One region of the Kushneria phosphatilytica genome, then DNA from elsewhere that is predicted to be linked to it. Evidence: predicted binding sites of a transcription regulator. Region 1 holds the regulator's gene; each other region holds the start of a gene.
The links. The regulator LexA, encoded in region 1, represses DNA repair genes until DNA is damaged. The targets are predictions, from matches to a motif close to TACTGTNTANNTANACAGTA.
Positions count from the first base shown of each region.

Region 2: the regulator LexA is predicted to act here: its motif matches at 3,393-3,412, upstream of dinB (DNA polymerase IV).
Region 3: the regulator LexA is predicted to act here: its motif matches at 2,773-2,792, upstream of uvrA (excinuclease ABC subunit UvrA).

Region 1 is NZ_CP043420.1:1,574,636-1,580,773, reverse strand. It holds gene FY550_RS07215 (hypoxanthine-guanine phosphoribosyltransferase) at 1-61, opposite strand, end outside; gene FY550_RS07210 (mechanosensitive ion channel family protein) at 54-1,301, opposite strand; gene nagZ (beta-N-acetylhexosaminidase) at 1,366-2,388, opposite strand; gene FY550_RS07200 (TetR/AcrR family transcriptional regulator) at 2,443-3,141, opposite strand; gene lexA (transcriptional repressor LexA) at 3,261-3,887, shown strand; gene FY550_RS07190 (hypothetical protein) at 3,951-4,193, opposite strand; gene FY550_RS07185 (DUF6586 family protein) at 4,316-4,774, opposite strand; gene topA (type I DNA topoisomerase) at 4,793-6,138, opposite strand, start outside.
Region 2 is NZ_CP043420.1:1,948,786-1,954,923, reverse strand. It holds gene FY550_RS08965 (ribonuclease J) at 1-1,243, opposite strand, end outside; gene purU (formyltetrahydrofolate deformylase) at 1,456-2,307, shown strand; gene dinB (DNA polymerase IV) at 2,331-3,377, opposite strand; gene FY550_RS08950 (YrbL family protein) at 3,520-4,140, shown strand; gene FY550_RS08945 (histone-like nucleoid-structuring protein, MvaT/MvaU family) at 4,479-4,868, shown strand; gene FY550_RS08940 (YjbH domain-containing protein) at 4,957-6,138, opposite strand, start outside.
Region 3 is NZ_CP043420.1:3,013,471-3,019,608, forward strand. It holds gene fabB (beta-ketoacyl-ACP synthase I) at 1-76, shown strand, start outside; gene FY550_RS13855 (lysophospholipid acyltransferase family protein) at 121-879, opposite strand; gene FY550_RS13860 (sugar nucleotide-binding protein) at 876-1,754, opposite strand; gene ssb (single-stranded DNA-binding protein) at 2,135-2,689, opposite strand; gene uvrA (excinuclease ABC subunit UvrA) at 2,980-5,811, shown strand; gene rplQ (50S ribosomal protein L17) at 5,904-6,138, opposite strand, start outside.

The DNA of each region.
Region 1 (6,138 bases):
TGTCGGCATGCTGGCGCTGCCATTCACTGTTAGAACGCTCATGTTGCGATGAGTCAGGCATCGCTCTCTCCCTGCTCCGATTCGGGACCTTTATTACCCCGGGACTGATGATGATGCTCGTCGTGTGACGAAGATTGTTCCCGGTTCGCCTGATCACGATCCTGACGATCATCACGCTCGCCATGAACCGTCACACCTTCCGGTAGATACAACTGAGACATGGGCAGTGCCAGTTCGGCGCCATGCTCATGAATGATGTCACGCACTTTCAGGAGTATGGCCTGCTTGATTTCATGGAAGCGCTGCCAGTCCGTCACGCCGGTAAAGGCATAAAGCATGATCTCGAGTGAGTAATCGCCATAATGTATGAAATTGATGGTGATCAGTTCGTCCGGATCAATGTCCTCGTTTTCACTCAGCATCCTGCGAATATCACCAGTGATACCTTCAATGGCATCAGCATCCTGATAGCGGATGCCAACCCGCTCCCAGAGTCGGCGGCTATGCATGCGCGTCGGAGTTTCCACCGAGATCTGGCTGAACCACGCATTAGGGACATACAGAGGTGGCCCGGCAAAGGTACGAATGGTCGTCAGACGCCATCCGATGTCCTCGACAATGCCTTCGATCTGACGCTCGGGCGAACGGATCCAGTCCCCCACTACAAAGGGCTTGTCGAGATGCACCACCATGCCGCCAAAGAAATTGGCCATCACATCCCGAGCAGCAAAACCGATCACCAGGCCGCCGAAACCACCCATTGCCAGAATGCTCGACATGGATACGCCAAGCAGCTGCAGGCCGATCAGCGTCACGGTAACGATCAGTGCCGCGCCACCGATCTTGGTCACCGCCGAGGCCGAGGTGGCATCCACTGCTTTGGCGTGACAATTGGCCGGCGGAAAAACCAGTCGCTGCTCAAGCCGTCGCAGCAGCCGAATGCCGCCCCATGCCAGCAGTAGCAGGGTGATCAGTGCACCGATCAGCGATAGATAGCGAGCCATCGTATCAATACCGAAATGACTACCCGCCACACCAATACTGACGATGAGCGCTGTCAGCCAGATCCAGATACGCAGAGGAACACGCAGACCGTGAATGATGGGGTCGTCCCAGCGGCGCGGCGAGCGTCGCAACCGATGCTCGAGACGCGACATCAGATAATAAAGGCCAAGATCGATGATCACGGCGACAAGCAGCAGCAACCCCGGTAACAGGATCCAGCCCGGCACGTGCAGCCACTGGGCAAGATGATGCTGAAGTGAGCCAGCCAGGGCAGCACCCGAATCGATGATATTCATAGCAATCTGGATTAATTTGAAAACAGGGCATTCAGGAAAAGCACGCAACCTCTCTGCACACGCCCTACTCCAGTTGCTGCAAGCGCACCCTGATATCTTTCAAACGGGCATCGTCTGTCAGCTTGCTCAATGGCGGCCGCGTTCCGGCCAGCTGAAGCCGCCTCAGGTGCTTTTGCTGGAGGGGTAAAGTCCCGGAATCATCGATCACTCGACGGGCCTGAGCGGCAGCTTCGGCATCATTGCACATCAGGATCAGATCACAGCCTGCCTGTAGCGCCGCACGGGCACGCGCCGCAGCATCTCCTGCCACATGGGCTCCCTGCATCGATAGATCATCGGAGATGATGGCACCGGCAAAGTCCGGCAATGCGCGCAGCATATCGAGCCAGCGCGATGAAAAACCGGCCGGCTGAGTATCCACGGCAGTAAAACGAACATGAGCCGGCATGATACCGGAAAGGCGACCCGCCAGTTGCTCGAAGGGAACCAGATCGCGAGCACGCAGCTCGGCCAGAGATCGATCATCTTCCGGCAGGGTCAGATGAGAATCCAGAGTGACCCCCCCATGACCGGGAAAATGCTTGCCTACTGCCGCCATACCGGCCTCTGACAAACCGTCGATAAAGGCGCCAGCCAATGTCACCACAGCAGCCGGGTCGCTTGAGAATGCCCGGTTGCCAATGGCCGGGCAACGGGCATCATCCAGATCCAGTACCGGGGCGAAACTGAAATCGACACCGCACGCTGCCATCTCGGTCGCCAGCAACCAGCCTGTATCGTGCGCCAGCACCACAGCCGCCTCGGGATCCTGCTGCCAGAAACGCCCCAGAGCGGCCATGGGAGGCAGACGAGTCACCCCCTCACGCAAGCGCTGTACGCGTCCACCCTCCTGATCAATGGCAATCAATAACTGGTCATTGATCGCCCGGATGTCATTGCATAATGCTCGCATCTGTGCCGGAGAGACGAGATTCCGAGCAAAAAGAATAATGCCGCCAAGCGCCGGATCCTGCAGCCACTCGCGCTCTTCATCATTGAGCTCAGTGCCTGCAATATCACACATTACCGCACCGCTCACACCGTCCATGAGGGTCTACTCCTGTCCTGTTGGGTGAGCATCGGCCTCCCACCGGCGACACACTCAAGCGCGGAAGAATAGTGCATTATCAGCATCACGCTCCTCGCGTGTCGTTGTGTTCATTTCAGGTAATGGGGCTCTCATGGCACTGATGGCGACCGGTTTAAGCCGCTGCGTCAGAGTGCGTATTCGTACCTGCTGGTGGTAACCGGTTTCAGCCAGATCACGTAGTGTGACCGGATCCGAGAGCGTAAAGATGACCGAACCCAGCAGGAAATGCAGTCGCCAGAATCGCTCTTCCGCGGGCAATTCCGGTGTTGCCTGTCGCAAGAGCTCCAGAAAGCGCCTCATGCTATCGCCATAGCGATCCTGAAGGTGCTTGCGCAGATGCGCCTGGCTCTGGCTATAAGCCACTCCAAGCAATTTCATGAAAGTCCGCAGGTCGCCGCTTTCCGAAGGTGTTTCCAGCATGCTGCGAAACAGGACATCAAGCAGTTGCTCGAGTGTTGGTGGCCGATCGTTGACACACTGCATTTCGAGCTGATCAAGCTCAGCATGAAAATAAGCGCAAAAAGGCGTCAGATAGCGGGAAAAGACCGATTCAATCAGGGCCTGCTTGGAACCGAAATGATAGTTGACCGCCGCGAGATTGACACCGGCATCGCTGGTGATGCGCCGTAAGGAGGTCTCTGTAAAGCCGTGCTCGGCAAACAGCGCCTCGGCTGTATCAAGCAGGCGGGTCACGGTGTCATTGGCCGTCATGGCAGTGTCGCTTGTCCATTTGTTGCAATCTCGGAACCCTGGAGCGTTCCGGCGGTTGGCATCCATCCAACAGCTGGATACAATTACAGGCTGTATACATTAACATCGTGAGCTCGCCCATGACACGTCCGCTCACCCAGCGCCAGCAGCTGGTTTACGACTTCATCCTTCAGACCATTCAGGATTTCGGCTACCCGCCGACTCGGGCCGAAATTGCCTCGGCACTGGGATTCCGCTCCCCCAATGCCGCCGAGGAACATTTGCGCGCCCTGCGCCGCAAGGGCGTGATCGATATGGTGCCCGGGACCTCACGAGGTATTCGACTGCCGCACAACGAGGAAGTGCCCGATGGGCTTCCGGTCATTGGCGAGGTCGCCGCCGGCAGTCCCATTCTGGCGGCCGAACACATCGATCGTCACTGTCCACTACCCGCCGATTTCTTTACTCCCAATGCGGACTACCTCTTGCGAGTACGAGGTCTATCGATGCGAGATGCCGGCATACTCGAAGGCGACCTGTTGGCGGTGCATCGCACCACCGATATTCGTAACGGCCAGATCGTGGTGGCCCGACTGGATGATGAAGTCACGGTCAAACGCTTTGAACGCCAGAACAATCAGGTGCGTCTGCTGGCCGAAAATCCCGATTTTCAGCCTATTGAAGTCGATACAACCTGCCAGACACTGGAAATCGAAGGTATCGGCGTCGGGATCATCCGCGGGGGCAACGGTCAGGGGCTCGACTGAGTCTGTTGTCTCTCTCGTCCATAACCTGCCCGACATGATGTCGGGCATCGGCTTTGTCACTCGTCAGTGAACAACCGACGGGCGCTCACTCTCCTCTTCGGCCTCATCTCCCTCCCACAGGGTTGTGCGTGAAATGACATGATCGAGCATTTCGCGCGCCACTTCGAAACGGCTGCAACGCAGCATATCCAGCACTTCACTGGAAAACCGGATGGCCACCAGCGGTTCCTCATTGCCCTGTGAAGGCCGCAGCACCACCTCGCCATCGGCAAGTTCAACAATCTCCAGAATCGCGGCGTCGGACATTGATTACCTCTCTGACCATAAGCGGACAGTACTGTATGTCTGTCCGACAACGAAAAGCGACCACGGCAGTCATCTGCCGTGGTCGCTATGCAAGATCAGCCTAACACGGCCAATACTCGGCGTCACCACTCTACTCCGGTCTCGCGTAACGCCGGCAGTAGCGTCGCAAATCCCGCAAGCGCATCATGGAGGTCATCAGCCAGCCCGGCACGGCCGGTCGTGGTAATGGTCATGCTGGGCCGCTGACGCATTGCAGCGCCTTCTTCGCCATGCAATCGATCAATATGCCACAACAGCCTTGCCAGCCAACTGCTGCCGTCCTCGCGCAGGGCGCGCAGGCGCTCGATTTCCGCCACACTGCGCGGTGGATCAAGCAATGCCTGTCGCCATTCCATATCCGGCCAGTTACAGATATGGGCAATCTCTTCGATGAGTGAGGCCAACGCCAGCTCAAGCTGTGCCAGCGCACTCTCTTCCAGCGCCATACGGCGCGCATCGGCATGTTCGTCTTCGCCCACCGGCATCGCCAGTAGCAAGCGTGCCTGATAAAGCAACTGATTGGTGCGTGCACGTGCGCTCATGGCTCACCATCCGAAAGATTACGATGCCTTGCGACTCTTGCGATTATCCTCGACCTGCCATTGACCCTGATCAAAAATCGCCCGCCAGCCGCTTGCCTTGCCGTCAACCTCGGTCAGCACATACTGACTCTTCGTCTTGCGTGAAAAACGGATCTGGGCCGGATTGCCCTCCGGATCTTCGCTCGGCGCATCCAACAGAAAGAGATACTTTTCAGGCAACTCCTCGGCGTGTGCCTTGAGTTCCTTTACCAGGGGTGGACGGGTTTCACGGTTTTTGGGGAACTGGCTGGCCGCCAGAAACAGGCCACTGGCGCCATCACGCAACACATAGTGATCATCCACCTTGCGGCAGGCCAGCTCCGGCATGGGAATCGGATCCATCTTGGGCGGCGCTGGCTCGCCATTCTTCAGCAGCTTACGGGTATTGCGGCATTCGTCATTGGTACAGGCGAAATACTTGCCAAAACGCCCGGATCGCAACTGCATTTCAGCACCACACTTGTCACATTCGATGGTCGGCCCTTCGTAGCCCTTGATCCTGAACTGACCATATTCGATCTCATAGTAGCCATCGTCATCATTACTCAGATGAAGCTTACGGGTCTCATCGACCAGGTAGCTGTTCATCGCAGTGCCGGTATTCGGATTACGACGCTTGGCGCGCAGCGCTTCCGTTTCTGCCGACTCGTCGGCATCTGCCGGGATGGCTTCATCCCCAGGCAACAGATCGATGGTGGTCTTGCAGCGCTCCTTCGGTGGCAGGGTATACCCCGAGCAGCCAAGAAATACCCCTGTTGAAGCTGTCCGAATCTGCATCGGCCTTCCACAGGTAGGACACTCGATATCGGTCTCTATCGGCTGATTGGGGCGCATGCCGTTTTCACCCTCGGCATGCTCGAGTTTGCGGCGGAAATCGTCATAGAAGGTGTCCAGCAGAGCACGCCAGTCGCGCTCGCCTTCAGCGACGTCATCCAGCTCATCTTCCATGCGCGCTGTAAATCCATAATCGAGCAGGTCATGGAAGGATTCGACCAGCCTGTCGGTGACGATCTCACCCAGCTTTTCAGCATAGAAGCGACGGCTTTCGAGTTGCACATAGCCGCGCTCCTGAATGGTGGAAATAATGGAGGCATAGGTCGACGGACGCCCGATTCCCCGCTTTTCCAGCTCCTTGACCAGACTCGCTTCGGTATAACGCGCCGGCGGTTTGGTGAAATGCTGCTGCGGATCAAGCGCCTCCAGAGTCATCTCGGCGCCCTTTTGCAGATCAGGCAGCGACTGATCCTCTTCCCGCTTCCCGGCCGGCTTCATCACCCGGGTATAGCCATCAAAACGAAGGACCCGACCGCGCGCGCGCAACTCGA
Region 2 (6,138 bases), 370 kb from region 1:
GCCTTGTTTCAAGTGTAAGGCGGCTGTGAATCCATAGCCGTTGGTGGTCCCATTTAAGCCAGTTGCCGTTGACAGGAATGACAGGGGCGGTGATCCCCAGCTTTCCTGCCAATTCGACATGTGCCTGTTGATGCAGAAGCTCACCATGTACGGGCAGCAATGTGCCGGGCTGCACCCACTTGTAGAATTGTTTCAATTCTTCCTGTGCCGGATGACCGGATACATGAAGTTCGGAGTGGTGGTGTTCTTCGAATACCTCTATGCCCAGTTGTCGTAGAGCATTCTGCAGCCGGCCGACGGCCGGTTCGTTACCGGGGATGGTCCTGGAAGAAAAAATGACGCTATCGCCTGCTGTCAGCTCAACTTCCGGGTGTCGACCCATCGCCAGTTTCGATAACGCCGCGCGAGGCTCTCCCTGGCTGCCAGTGGCAATAAGCAGTACTTCTTCGGGGGGTAAATATCCCATATCCCCGAGCGGTACAATTTCAGGGAAATTGTCAAAATATCCCAGATTTCGAGCGATCCTGACCATGCGCTCCATGGCGCGTCCCATCAGGGCTATGCGCCGATTATTGGCGTTGGCAGCACGGCCAATACTGGCAATACGGGCAAGGTTACTGGCAAAGCAACTGACGACAACGCGCTTTTGGCATTCGGCAATCGTTTTCGCCAGATTCTGCGATACATCGGCTTCGCTACCTGATACACCCTCGACGTTAGCGTTGGTGGAGTCTCCAATGACAAGATCGATCGGCGAGAGTGCTTGCAAGGCAGATTCGTCAATAGGTGGGCCAAGCACTGGCGTTTTGTCCAGTTTCCAGTCGCCTGTATGCAATACACGATGCGAGCGTGTCTGAATCAGTATCGCGCAACTTTCAGGAATCGAGTGAGTGACCGGGATAGTGGTCACACCGAATCCAGCAAGCTCCAGTGAGTCGCCGGGCTGGAAAGTCTGTATGGAGGCGGTACTCAGCCCCTTGTCGGCAAATTTACACCGCAGGATCTCGGCGGCCAGAGGAGAGGCGAAGATTGGACATCCCCAGTGTGGCCATAACCAGCTCAGCGCCCCAAGATGGTCTTCATGCCCATGGGTCACCAGAACGGCCTCGGGTCTGATGCCTTCTTCAAGAGAAGGCCCGATATCAGGGATCTGCAGAGGTGTTTCAGGCAGGTCCTGACGCAGGGCCATCCCGCAATCGACGGCTATCCAGCGACCTTCGAAACCATATAATGTCAGGTTCATGCCAATGCTGCCGCACCCGCCAAGAGGGATAATATCCAGTTCGGGACGACGGCGCGGTCGGATATGTACGCGTGGTTGAGTCATGGACAACCTTTCAACCCTGGAGGCTTTACTATACGCACCGCAGGAAAGGGGAACAACGAAAGGTGCGCAAAAGTATCTGAATTCGTTAAACTTATCCTTTCCTTTTGTCAGGCAGTACTTACGTTATCATGTCATACGATTACAGACTCGTCGTTGCCTGTCCCGATCAGGTCGGTATTGTGGCGCGCGTCTCGACCTTTATTGCGGCGCATTCCGGCTCGATTATCGAGGCCAGCCAGCATTCGGATCTGACCTCACAGCGTTTTTTCATGCGCTATGAAGTGCGCTTCGAACAACCACGATCACAGGCTCAACTGAATGAAGCCTTTCAGCCCATTGCCGAATCATTCGACATGGAATGGCGCTGGCAGGAAACGGCGCAGAAGCGACGAGTGGCCATCATGGTTTCACGACAGTCGCATTGTCTGGTGGATCTGCTCTATCGCTGGTCAACCGATGAGCTCAACTGTGAGATTGCGTGTGTCATCGCCAATCACGAGGATTTGCGTTCGCTGGTTGAATGGCACGGTCTGGAGTATCACTGTGTACCGGTTACGTCTGAAGGCCGGGAAGCGGCATTCATGCACATCGATCAGCTGATCGAGTCCCATAATGTCGATACCATCATACTTGCCCGATACATGCAGATTCTGCCGCCGTGGTTTTGTGCTCGTTATCAGGGGCAGGTGATCAACATACATCACAGCTTTCTGCCATCATTCGCTGGCGCGCGGCCTTATCATCAGGCTTTTGAGCGTGGTGTCAAACTGATTGGTGCTACCTGTCATTATGTGACCGATGAGCTCGATGCCGGTCCCATTATCGAGCAGGATATTCAGCGGGTCACGCACTGCCATACGGCAGATGATCTGGTCAGGTTGGGGCGTGATGTCGAAAAGAGCGTACTGGCACGGGGCGTGCGATGGCATCTTCAGGATCGTATTCTGATTCAGGGTAACAAGACTGTGGTATTTGCCTGAGCAAGTGGATAATCAATGCCATGTCAGTCAAACAGTGATATCTGGCGTCCGGCCTCGGGCGGAGTGAGTCGCACACCTGCGCCCAGTAGACGAACAGGCCTGGCACTACGCTGCCAGGCCTGTTCCAGCAGGGGTAGAAAATACGCAGCCTCTGCACTTGTGCCGGCAATTTCGAAGGTTGTCAGGGAAAAGTCATCGAAGCGTATTTTGACAAACAGCTTCTGAAGGGCAGGGCGACCGTTTCTTTCGATACGCTCGTCGAGCTTTACCAACAGAGGTGCCAGAGCTGTTCGACACTCTTCCAATGATTTGAGATCCCGATCAAAGGTTGTTTCAACGCTGATCGATTTGCGTTCACGTTCCAGTTTGACCGGTCGTTCATCAATGCCTCTGGATAGTTCGTGAAGCCGTGCACCGAACTTTCCAAAGTGCTCCAGTAGATGGGCGAGAGGTTGCCGCTGAAGATCGCTGCAGGTGCGGATCTCCATGTTATGAAGCTTTTCGGTTGTGGCCGGGCCTACACCATGCAGCTTATCGATAGGCAGGTTGGCAATGAAGTGATCGGTCTGATCGGGGGAGATGACGAAAAGACCATCCGGTTTATCCCAGTCGCTGGCGATCTTGGCCAGAAACTTGTTGGGTGCTACGCCTATGGAAATGATAATGCCGACCTGCTCGTAAATACGACGTTTAAGCCAGCGTGCCATCCAGGTAGCGCTGCCGTGAAACCTTTCGATATCACTGACATCCAGATAGGCTTCATCCAGTGAGAGGGGTTCTACCAGTGGCGTCAGTTCATGAAATATGGTTTGTATCTGAGCGGAAACCCTTCGATAGCGATCGAAGTCCGGTGGCAGAATATGAAGATGAGGACAGAGCCTTACAGCCTGAGCCATCGACATGGCTGAATGGATGCCGAATCTGCGTGCAGGATAGTTGCATGTTGCCACTACGCCACGTTGTGCAGCGCGGCCTCCTATGGCCAGAGGGATATCGCTTAGCGACGGGTCGTCTCGCATCTCAACGGCTGCGTAAAAGCAGTCACAGTCTGCGTGAAGTATCTTTCGCATGGCTTTAGAGCAGGTTCATGTATTTATATCCAGTATTTTACAGGATAGTCTGTTTTTGGATTCAAGGTGAAGACTCAGTGAGGCACGAGGCGATACGAAACAGCCTGGTTTCGGGAGTGGTCAATGTCCGGAGATGCGTGACATGATAAGGCTCGGTTCGGCTGGAGTATTGATCGGCGAAGGCAACGACCGACGAGTCTATCGCCACCCCGGGGAGCCTGAACGTTGTGTCAAGGTGCCTCGCTATCCCTCGCGTGGCAGTGAACAGAATGAGCGTGAAAAGGCCTATTTTGCCCGGCTGACATGGCGGCTCGACAATTGGCATCATGTTCCTCGTTATTACGGCACTCTAATGACGGATTATGGCGAGGGACTGGTTTATACGCTGATTACTGATCATGATGGGCGTGTATCGAGAACTATTCGTTATTATCGCCAGACTGATCCATCATTACTGATGTGCGAACGCTTTCGCCAGCAGTTGCTCTCTCTGGGACAGTATCTGGAAAACTACTGGATCGTCCCGTCAGATCTCAATGATCGTAATATAGTCTGTCAGCTGGGCGAGGAAGGCCTCAGGCTCTGGTTAATTGATGGTGTCGCCAATCCTTCTCTCTTACCGCTGGCGACTTACTGGCCCTGGTTTGCTCGTCAGAGGATACGACGTCGCTTTAATCGTTTTCTGGCGAAACTGGTGGATTACGAACTTCTAACTCAATCCGCTGCCGAAGATATGCAGTTGCCTATTGTTGTCAGTCAATAGCTTATATGAGAGAAGACTGTTTGGTAACTTCGAAATAATTGATTGTTCGGCAATGTGCCTTGTCCTTTGAGTCGGGAGAAAACTTTGATGGTGTTCGACTGAATGTGCTGATACAAACATTATTTGTGCATATTCAGGTAAAGAGTCAAAAAAAGCGAAGATGCATTTTGAAAAACTCCATGAGTGACAATATAATAACTCTACACCTGTAAATTGTCAGGATGTGAAAGACATCCGCACTTGTTGCGATATGGCAGAAACGCTGGCTTGTGCAGATTCCTCTGGCCGAGGTTATCGGTCATACGTCCTTGTCAGTGCTCTTTTGAATGAGGTTATTAATGTCGTTACTCAATGAATATATGCAGAAAGAGCAGCAGCTCAGGCAGCTGCGTGATGAGTTGCAACAGCTTGAGCAGGATCAGCGCCTGAAGAGTGAGCTGGAGTTCAAGGAAAAGCTTGAGGCACTGATGTCGGAGTACGACAAGAACGCCAGCGATATCATTGCAATTCTGGATCCGGAGCGTCGCCAATCTGGCCAGCGTGATACCTCCAGGGCTTCCAATGGCACTTCAGGTTCACGTCGTAAACGCAAGCTCAAGGTATATCGTAATCCGCATACCGGCGAGGTTGTGGAAACACGTGGCGGTAATCACAAGACGCTCAAGGCGTGGAAGGAAGAGTACGGTAACGACACCGTGGAAAACTGGGTCGAGCGCACCGAGAGCTGATTCGTTATGCCATTGCATATATGGCATGAGTGATCGAAAAAATAACCGCCTTCCCGGGAAGGCGGTTATTTCATTGCTGATACATCAGTTATTCATAGGATGCGTCGTTATCCTGCCAGTAATGGTCCATATCGCGATGCCGCGTCATCTCATAGAGCTGGTAACGGCGGTCAAGAGTTGCGCCACTATCGCGCATCAGCGGTTGCCAGGCAATTTGCCCCTGCTGATCACCTGCGCCTGCAAAGAAGGCATCAAGCGGTACGCTGATATAAACGCCGCGATTGAAATCGCCCTTGTCGAAATCATCGTTGGCGTCGGTAAATGTAGCCCATGCGCCAATCCTGGCTCCATCGACAAACTCACGGGATAAATCCAGCGTACCTCCCCAGTCCCTGGCGAGATATCTTCCTGCACTGACCTTGGCCAATACATCATGATAGCCGGTATCGATGTAGGCTGTGGCCTGCCCTGTCCAGGTATCATAATCCCGGGTCCCAAAGCCCTGATCAAAATCACGCTGCTTGACCCAGTTGATATCCATGCCCAGTGCAACATTGCTTTCGAGTGGACGATAAAGCAATTCACCGCCAGCACCGGCATACATCATTTCCAGCAGGCCACCATAAGCCATTACCGACCAGTCGCGATCAAGCTGACCCACACGCGTATATTGGAGGTTGTAAAGTCCTGCTCGACTTTCATCGAGATAGTCTTCTCGTCGAGAACGGACACGGTGCAACTTGCCATTATCCCGATATTCGTAGCGATCCAGGTTATCGGTAATGTTCAGGCCTGCTTCGCCGGAAAACCAGCCGCGGCTGTCAGTGAAAAATTCGGCATCGGCTGTCGCAAAAAGCTGATAGAGATACCCATCCTGACTCCCATCGTTTTGCAGCAGATGAGGGCTGACACCAAAACGCAATCGATCGGGCTGCTGGTCTTCAACAGTTTCACCCTGGGGGCGATTCAGCGTACTCCGGGCATAAATGCCGGTTTCATACGGCGTTGCCTTATCGCGTGCGCGGACCGCCTGTACGAAATCCTGCCGATCATGGAAATCATCGCGAATGACCAGGCCATGGTCCAGTTGCCGATAGCGAAAGGTCTGGATAGCGGGATCCACCCGATTAGCCAGAATCCGATTGGCGCGCCCTTCGGTTTTCCGCCATGAGCGATAAGTGCGCGACTCACCTTCCAGGGTCAACGTGTCATCGTTTCGGGTAATGCGGTGGACATCAAAACCGGCGTTATCGGCCAGTTTATCACTGGT
Region 3 (6,138 bases), 1.4 Mb from region 1:
GAATCGAGCGCTCTCCAACAGCTTCGGTTTCGGGGGGACCAATGCCTGTCTGGTCTTCAGCCGCATGACCGACTGAAGACTCTGTGCGCCGGGCATCCGCCCGGCGCACGCTTCCAACCTTTAACCAGCCACTTTGGCCTCGGGCTCATCTGGTCCCGCCGGACGCGGCACTTCCGAGATGCGGGCGAGCTCTGTCTCCACGAATCTTTCCACTTCCGCCAGCACCTCATTGGGCCGACGCCCCTCGGTTTCAATCACCGGGCCTACGACCATTGTCAGCTGCCCCGGCGACTTCACCAGCCGCCGCCCAGGCCAGCGCTCACCGGCATTATGCGCCACCGGTACGATCGGCGCCCCGACCCGGCAGGCCACATGAATACCGCTTTTCTTGAAAGGCCGTCGGTGCCCTGGCGGCACCCGGGTACCTTCAGGGAAAATCAGCACCGACATGCCCGCCTTCAAACGCTCTGCGCCCTCGGTCAGGACCTTGCGTACCGCACTCGAGGGATTGGTGCGATCCAGTGGGATCGGCCAGATCAGTCTCAGTGACCAGCCAAAAATCGGAATATTAAGCAACTCCTTCTTGAATACCGTACACATTGGCGGCTTGAGCAGCTGCAGATAGAGGGTTTCCCATTCACTCTGATGATTGGAGAGCACCACACAGGGACGATCAGGCAGATTGCCGAGCCCCTCGATGCGGTAACGAACGCCACAGCAGAGACCGAACCAGAAGATAATGAAACGATTGTACTGATTAAGCACCCTGAAACGATGTCTCAGAGGCAGGCAGGCTGCCACAGGAACCAGTGTGAAAGCTGCCACCACAATGGCCAACAGGTATCCCATGTAGAACAGCAGGCTACGCAGCAACTTCATGGCAGGGTCTCTCCGCCCCCGTGATGCTCGGCGCACCAGCGCTCAAGCATTCTGTCGATTTCCACTCGCCAGGGCTTCTGGTGGATGCCAAAGGTCTCCAGCATCCGACGACAGTTGAGAATACGCTTTAGCGGTTCATCATGGTGATGATGCAGGGGAGCTACCTGGCCTGGCTCAATATCCACCGACAATCCCCGCAAACGAGTTTCAAGCTGATGCCGCACCACGGACAAAAAGGTAAAGGGGCTAACCGATTCGACACCGGCCAGATGATAGGCCCCCCAGGCGTGGGCACCGTGGTATTGCTGTTGCAGCATACCGATCAGCGCCATGGCCAGTGCCTCTACCGAAGTGGGGCAGATCAGACTGTCTTCGGCGGCACGCAGGGTTTCGCCCTGCTCCAGTGCCACCAACATTTCTTCAAGCCAGGCATCGCGTCCGGAAAGTCCGAAAAGCGGTCCAATGCGCAGGATGAAGTGCTCCGGCAAGCGTGCCCGAATCAAATTGCCGACTGATACCATCCGCTTGAGCCCCTCATCATATGGCGCGGGTATGGCGGTCTCTTCAATCGGCTGCGCACTGCCCTGCTCGAATATCTGATCACTGACACACCAGACCAGCGGCACACCCACACTCAGACAGTGCTCAAGGAGGCGCTCCACGGCCTCGGAATGTTCGAACACCAGACCGGGATCGATATCAGCAGGCCGCCCCAGCGGAGGAAGCAATACCGCATCGGGACGCAAGCGTTCGAGCGTTGCCGCATCCGTCGAAGTGTCCTCTGAAGTGATCAGTTCAACATCACCACGTGACTGGCAAAGCCGGCTTAGCGCATGTCCCAGACAGTGCTCTGCATCGAGTAGATATAGCTTCATGTCATTCGATCTGAGTGCATCGGAGTGAGCCTGTCGAGGTGGGCAGCATCGTAGCGGCAGGACAGGAAGGCGCCTGTATCGCACCGGGCGCCCACTTTACAGAAAATCGGAGAGTGGAGCATCCATCAGAGGGCCCCGAACGTGACCATAAACAGCCATACTGTCTCGCTTGAGCGCCCCCCTTTCTGTCCGGCCTTCAGCGCCCTGCCCCACCTGCATTGGCTCACCGTCGGAAAGCGCCATACCGGCAACCGGAGACAAGCAATAATGGAAAATGGCTTCGCTCTCCGGATGCCAGATCGACCGGACTGCAAATCGCTCATCATCGACTGATCAGCAGAACCGAGAAAGCCGAAGCAGGGGGGAGCGGCAGGCGACGACTAGAAGGGGATCTCGTCATCGAAATCATCGAAGCTTCCCGGATTGGGTGCGCCCTGACCCTGCCCGGAATTGCCCTGATTGCCCTGCTGGCCACCATTCGATTGACTGCTGCCATAGTGACCACCCTGCTGACCACCGTAATTATTACCCTGCTGGCCGCCACCACCATAATTGTTGCCGCTCTGCTGACTCCCGGCGAAATTACCGCCCTCGCCGCCTCGCGTATCGAGCATCTGCATATCGTTGGCCACGATCTCGGTGGTATAGCGATCCTGGCCATCCTGCCCCTGCCACTTGCGTGTCTGCAAGCGACCTTCAACATAGATGCGCGAGCCTTTTTTGACATACTGCTGCGCGATTTCAGCCAGCTTGTTGAACATCACGACGCTGTGCCATTCGGTGCGCTCCTGGCGCTGACCACTCTGGCGATCCGTCCAGCTGTCCGTGGTCGCCAGGCGCAGATTGCACACCGGATTTCCGGAAGGCAGATAGCGGACTTCCGGATCCTGTCCCAGGTTGCCGATCAGAATGACCTTGTTCACCCCTCGGGCCATGTCTCTCTCCTCTGTCGTGCGGCGCAGGACGCCTGAATGACCTGACTGTCAGGCATCACACCTTGACAGCGTCAGGTATTGTATACTGTATGGATATTCACTGTCCTGGTCGACATCTGCCGATCAGGTCACAGCAGGGCGCCCGGGACGATATGACAAGCGCATCCGGCATGAGTCGCGCCACTGAACTATTCTACCGACCCGGCACCCTGCCGGGAAAGGCGGTTGTCTTTGCGGGGAGCTCGGGCCACCGCCTATAGTATTCCATTGAGCCTGGTAGCGAGGTAGGTATGGATCGCATTTCGGTGCGCGGGGCGCGTACCCACAATCTGAAGAACATCGACGTTGAACTCCCTCGTGACAGGTTGATCGTGGTCACTGGTCTGTCGGGCTCCGGCAAGTCCTCACTGGCGTTCGATACGCTCTATGCAGAGGGGCAGCGACGTTATGTCGAATCGCTGTCCACCTACGCGCGTCAGTTCCTGTCGATGATGGAAAAGCCCGATGTGGATCACATCGAAGGGCTATCACCGGCCATCTCCATCGAGCAGAAATCGACCTCGCACAATCCGCGTTCGACCGTCGGCACCATTACCGAAATCCATGATTATCTGCGCCTGCTGTTTGCACGCGCCGGCACGCCGCGCTGCCCCGATCACGATATCGATCTGGAGGCACAGACGGTCTCACAAATGGTCGATCAGACTCTGGCACTGGAAGACAGCACTCGGGTGATGTTGCTGGCACCAGTGATCAAGGGCCGCAAGGGTGAGCATCAGCAGCTCTTGACCGAACTGCGCGCACAGGGTTTCGTGCGGGTACACATCGATGGCACTACCTTTGAGTTCGATGAGCTGCCGACGCTGGACAAGAACCGCAAACACGACATCAGCGTGGTCGTCGACCGCCTGCGTATCCGGGATGATCTCCAGCAGCGTCTGGCAGAATCCTTCGAGACGGCCCTGAATCTTGCCGATGGTGCCGCCATCCTGCACTTCATGGATGGTGACAGGGAAGACATGGTGTTTTCCTCCCGTTTTTCCTGCCCGGTCTGCGGCTATTCGATCTCCGAGCTCGAACCACGCATGTTCTCGTTCAACAATCCGGCCGGGGCCTGCCCCAGTTGCGATGGGCTTGGAGTACTGCAGTACTTCGATCCGGACAAGCTGATTCGCCAGCAGGAGCTCTCTCTGGCCGAAGGCGTTATCAAGGGCTGGGATCGTCGCAGTATCTACTACTTCAACCAGCTCGAAGCCGTAGCCGCCCACTTCAAATTTGAACTGGAAACGCCCTGGCGACAGCTACCACAACGTGCCAGGGATGTAGTGCTCCATGGCAGTGGCCGCGAATCGGTTGCCTTCAGTTACGTCAACGACCGCGGACGCAAGGTGACTCGCGAGCACCCCTTTGAAGGGGTACTGCCCAACATGGAGCGACGTTACCGCGAGACCGATTCAAATACGGTGCGCGATGACCTGGCCCGATTGCTCTCGGTACAGGCCTGCCCCACCTGTCATGGCAGCCGCCTGCGTCGTGAGTCACGCCATGTCTTCGTCACCGGCACCTCGCTGCCGGACGTGGTCCGCATGCCGATCGGCGACGCCCGGGAGTTCTTCAATCAGCTGGCCATCCCCGGCCGCAAGGGTGAGATTGCCAATCGCATCCTTCACGAGATCAGTAGCCGCCTGGAATTTCTGGTCAATGTCGGCCTGGACTATCTGACCCTGGAACGCAGTGCCGATACCCTGTCGGGTGGCGAGGCACAGCGCATTCGTCTGGCCAGCCAGATCGGCGCCGGCCTGGTAGGGGTCATGTATATCCTCGATGAACCCTCGATCGGCCTGCATCAACGTGATAACGACCGACTGTTGCAGACACTGACCCGGTTGCGCGATCTCGGTAATACGGTGATCGTGGTCGAGCATGATGAGGAGGCCATTCGCTCGGCCGACCATGTGCTTGATATCGGGCCCGGTGCCGGAGTCCATGGTGGCCACATTGTTGCGCAGGGTACGCCCGACGAAATCGAGCGCAACGAGGAATCCCTGACCGGCCGCTACCTGGCCGGTAGCCGGCGCATCGATATTCCGGCTTCGCGCACCCCCATTAACGAAGATCGCGTTATACGCCTGACCGGGGCCAGTGGCCATAATCTTTCCAATGTCGATCTGACCCTGCCTCTGGGCCTTTTCGTCTGTGTCACCGGGGTATCCGGGTCCGGCAAATCGACCCTGATCAATTCAACCCTGATGCCGGTCGCTGCCAGGGAGCTTAACAACGCTACCAGCCTGACGCCCGCGCCCTACAAGGAGATTCAGGGGCTTGATCACCTCGACAAGATCATCGACATCGATCAGAGCCCCATCGGCCGGACACCTCGTTCCAACCCGGCGACCTACACCGGAATTTTCACACCGATCCGGGAGTTGTTTGCCGGTACCGAGGAAGCTCGCTCACGAGGTTACAAGCCCGGACGTTTCTCATTCAACGTCAAGGGCGGGCGCTGTGAGGCCTGTCAGGGCGAAGGGCTGATCAAGGTTGAAATGCACTTTCTGCCGGACATTTACGTGCCCTGCGATGTCTGTGGTGGCAAGCGCTATAACCGTGAAACCCTCGAAGTGAACTACAAGGGGCACAATATCCACGAAGTGCTGGAGATGACTGTCGAGGAAGCCCTCGAATTTTTCTCTCCCGTGCCGGCCATTGCACGTCGACTGCAGACGCTGATGGATGTGGGCCTGTCTTATGTTCGACTTGGGCAGAGTGCTACCACGTTGTCGGGCGGTGAAGCACAACGCGTCAAACTGGCAAGGGAACTGGCCAAACGAGATACCGGGCGCACGCTCTATATCCTTGACGAGCCGACCACCGGCCTTCACTTCGAGGATATCAATCAGCTGCTATCGGTCCTCCATCGATTGCGTGATCACGGCAATACCATCGTGGTCATTGAACACAATCTGGATGTCATCAAGACTGCGGACTGGCTGATTGACCTGGGACCCGAAGGCGGTGCTGGTGGCGGTCAGATCATCGCCGAAGGAACGCCTGAACAGGTCTCAAGGCTTGAGCACTCGCATACCGGGCGCTTCCTTCTTCCGCTGTTCGAACGCGGTTACTGAATGTTCAGCAAAAAAGAGGCCGACCCAAAAGGGTCGGCCTCTTTCATTACCTGTCGTCTGTCAGAGTCGACGGCAGGAAGCTGCCTGACGACTTACTCGTCGCCGCTGGCTTCTTCCAGTACCGGTCGATCGACCAGTTCGACGTAAGCCATGGGGGCGTTGTCGCCAGCGCGGAAACCGCACTTCAGGACACGAACGTAGCCACCCGGGCGCTCGCTGTAGCGAGGTCCCAGCTCATTGAAGAGCTTACCGACGGTCGCATTGTTGCGTGTCCGGCTGAAAGCCAATCGACGATTGGCCACACTGTCATTCTTGGACAGGGTGATC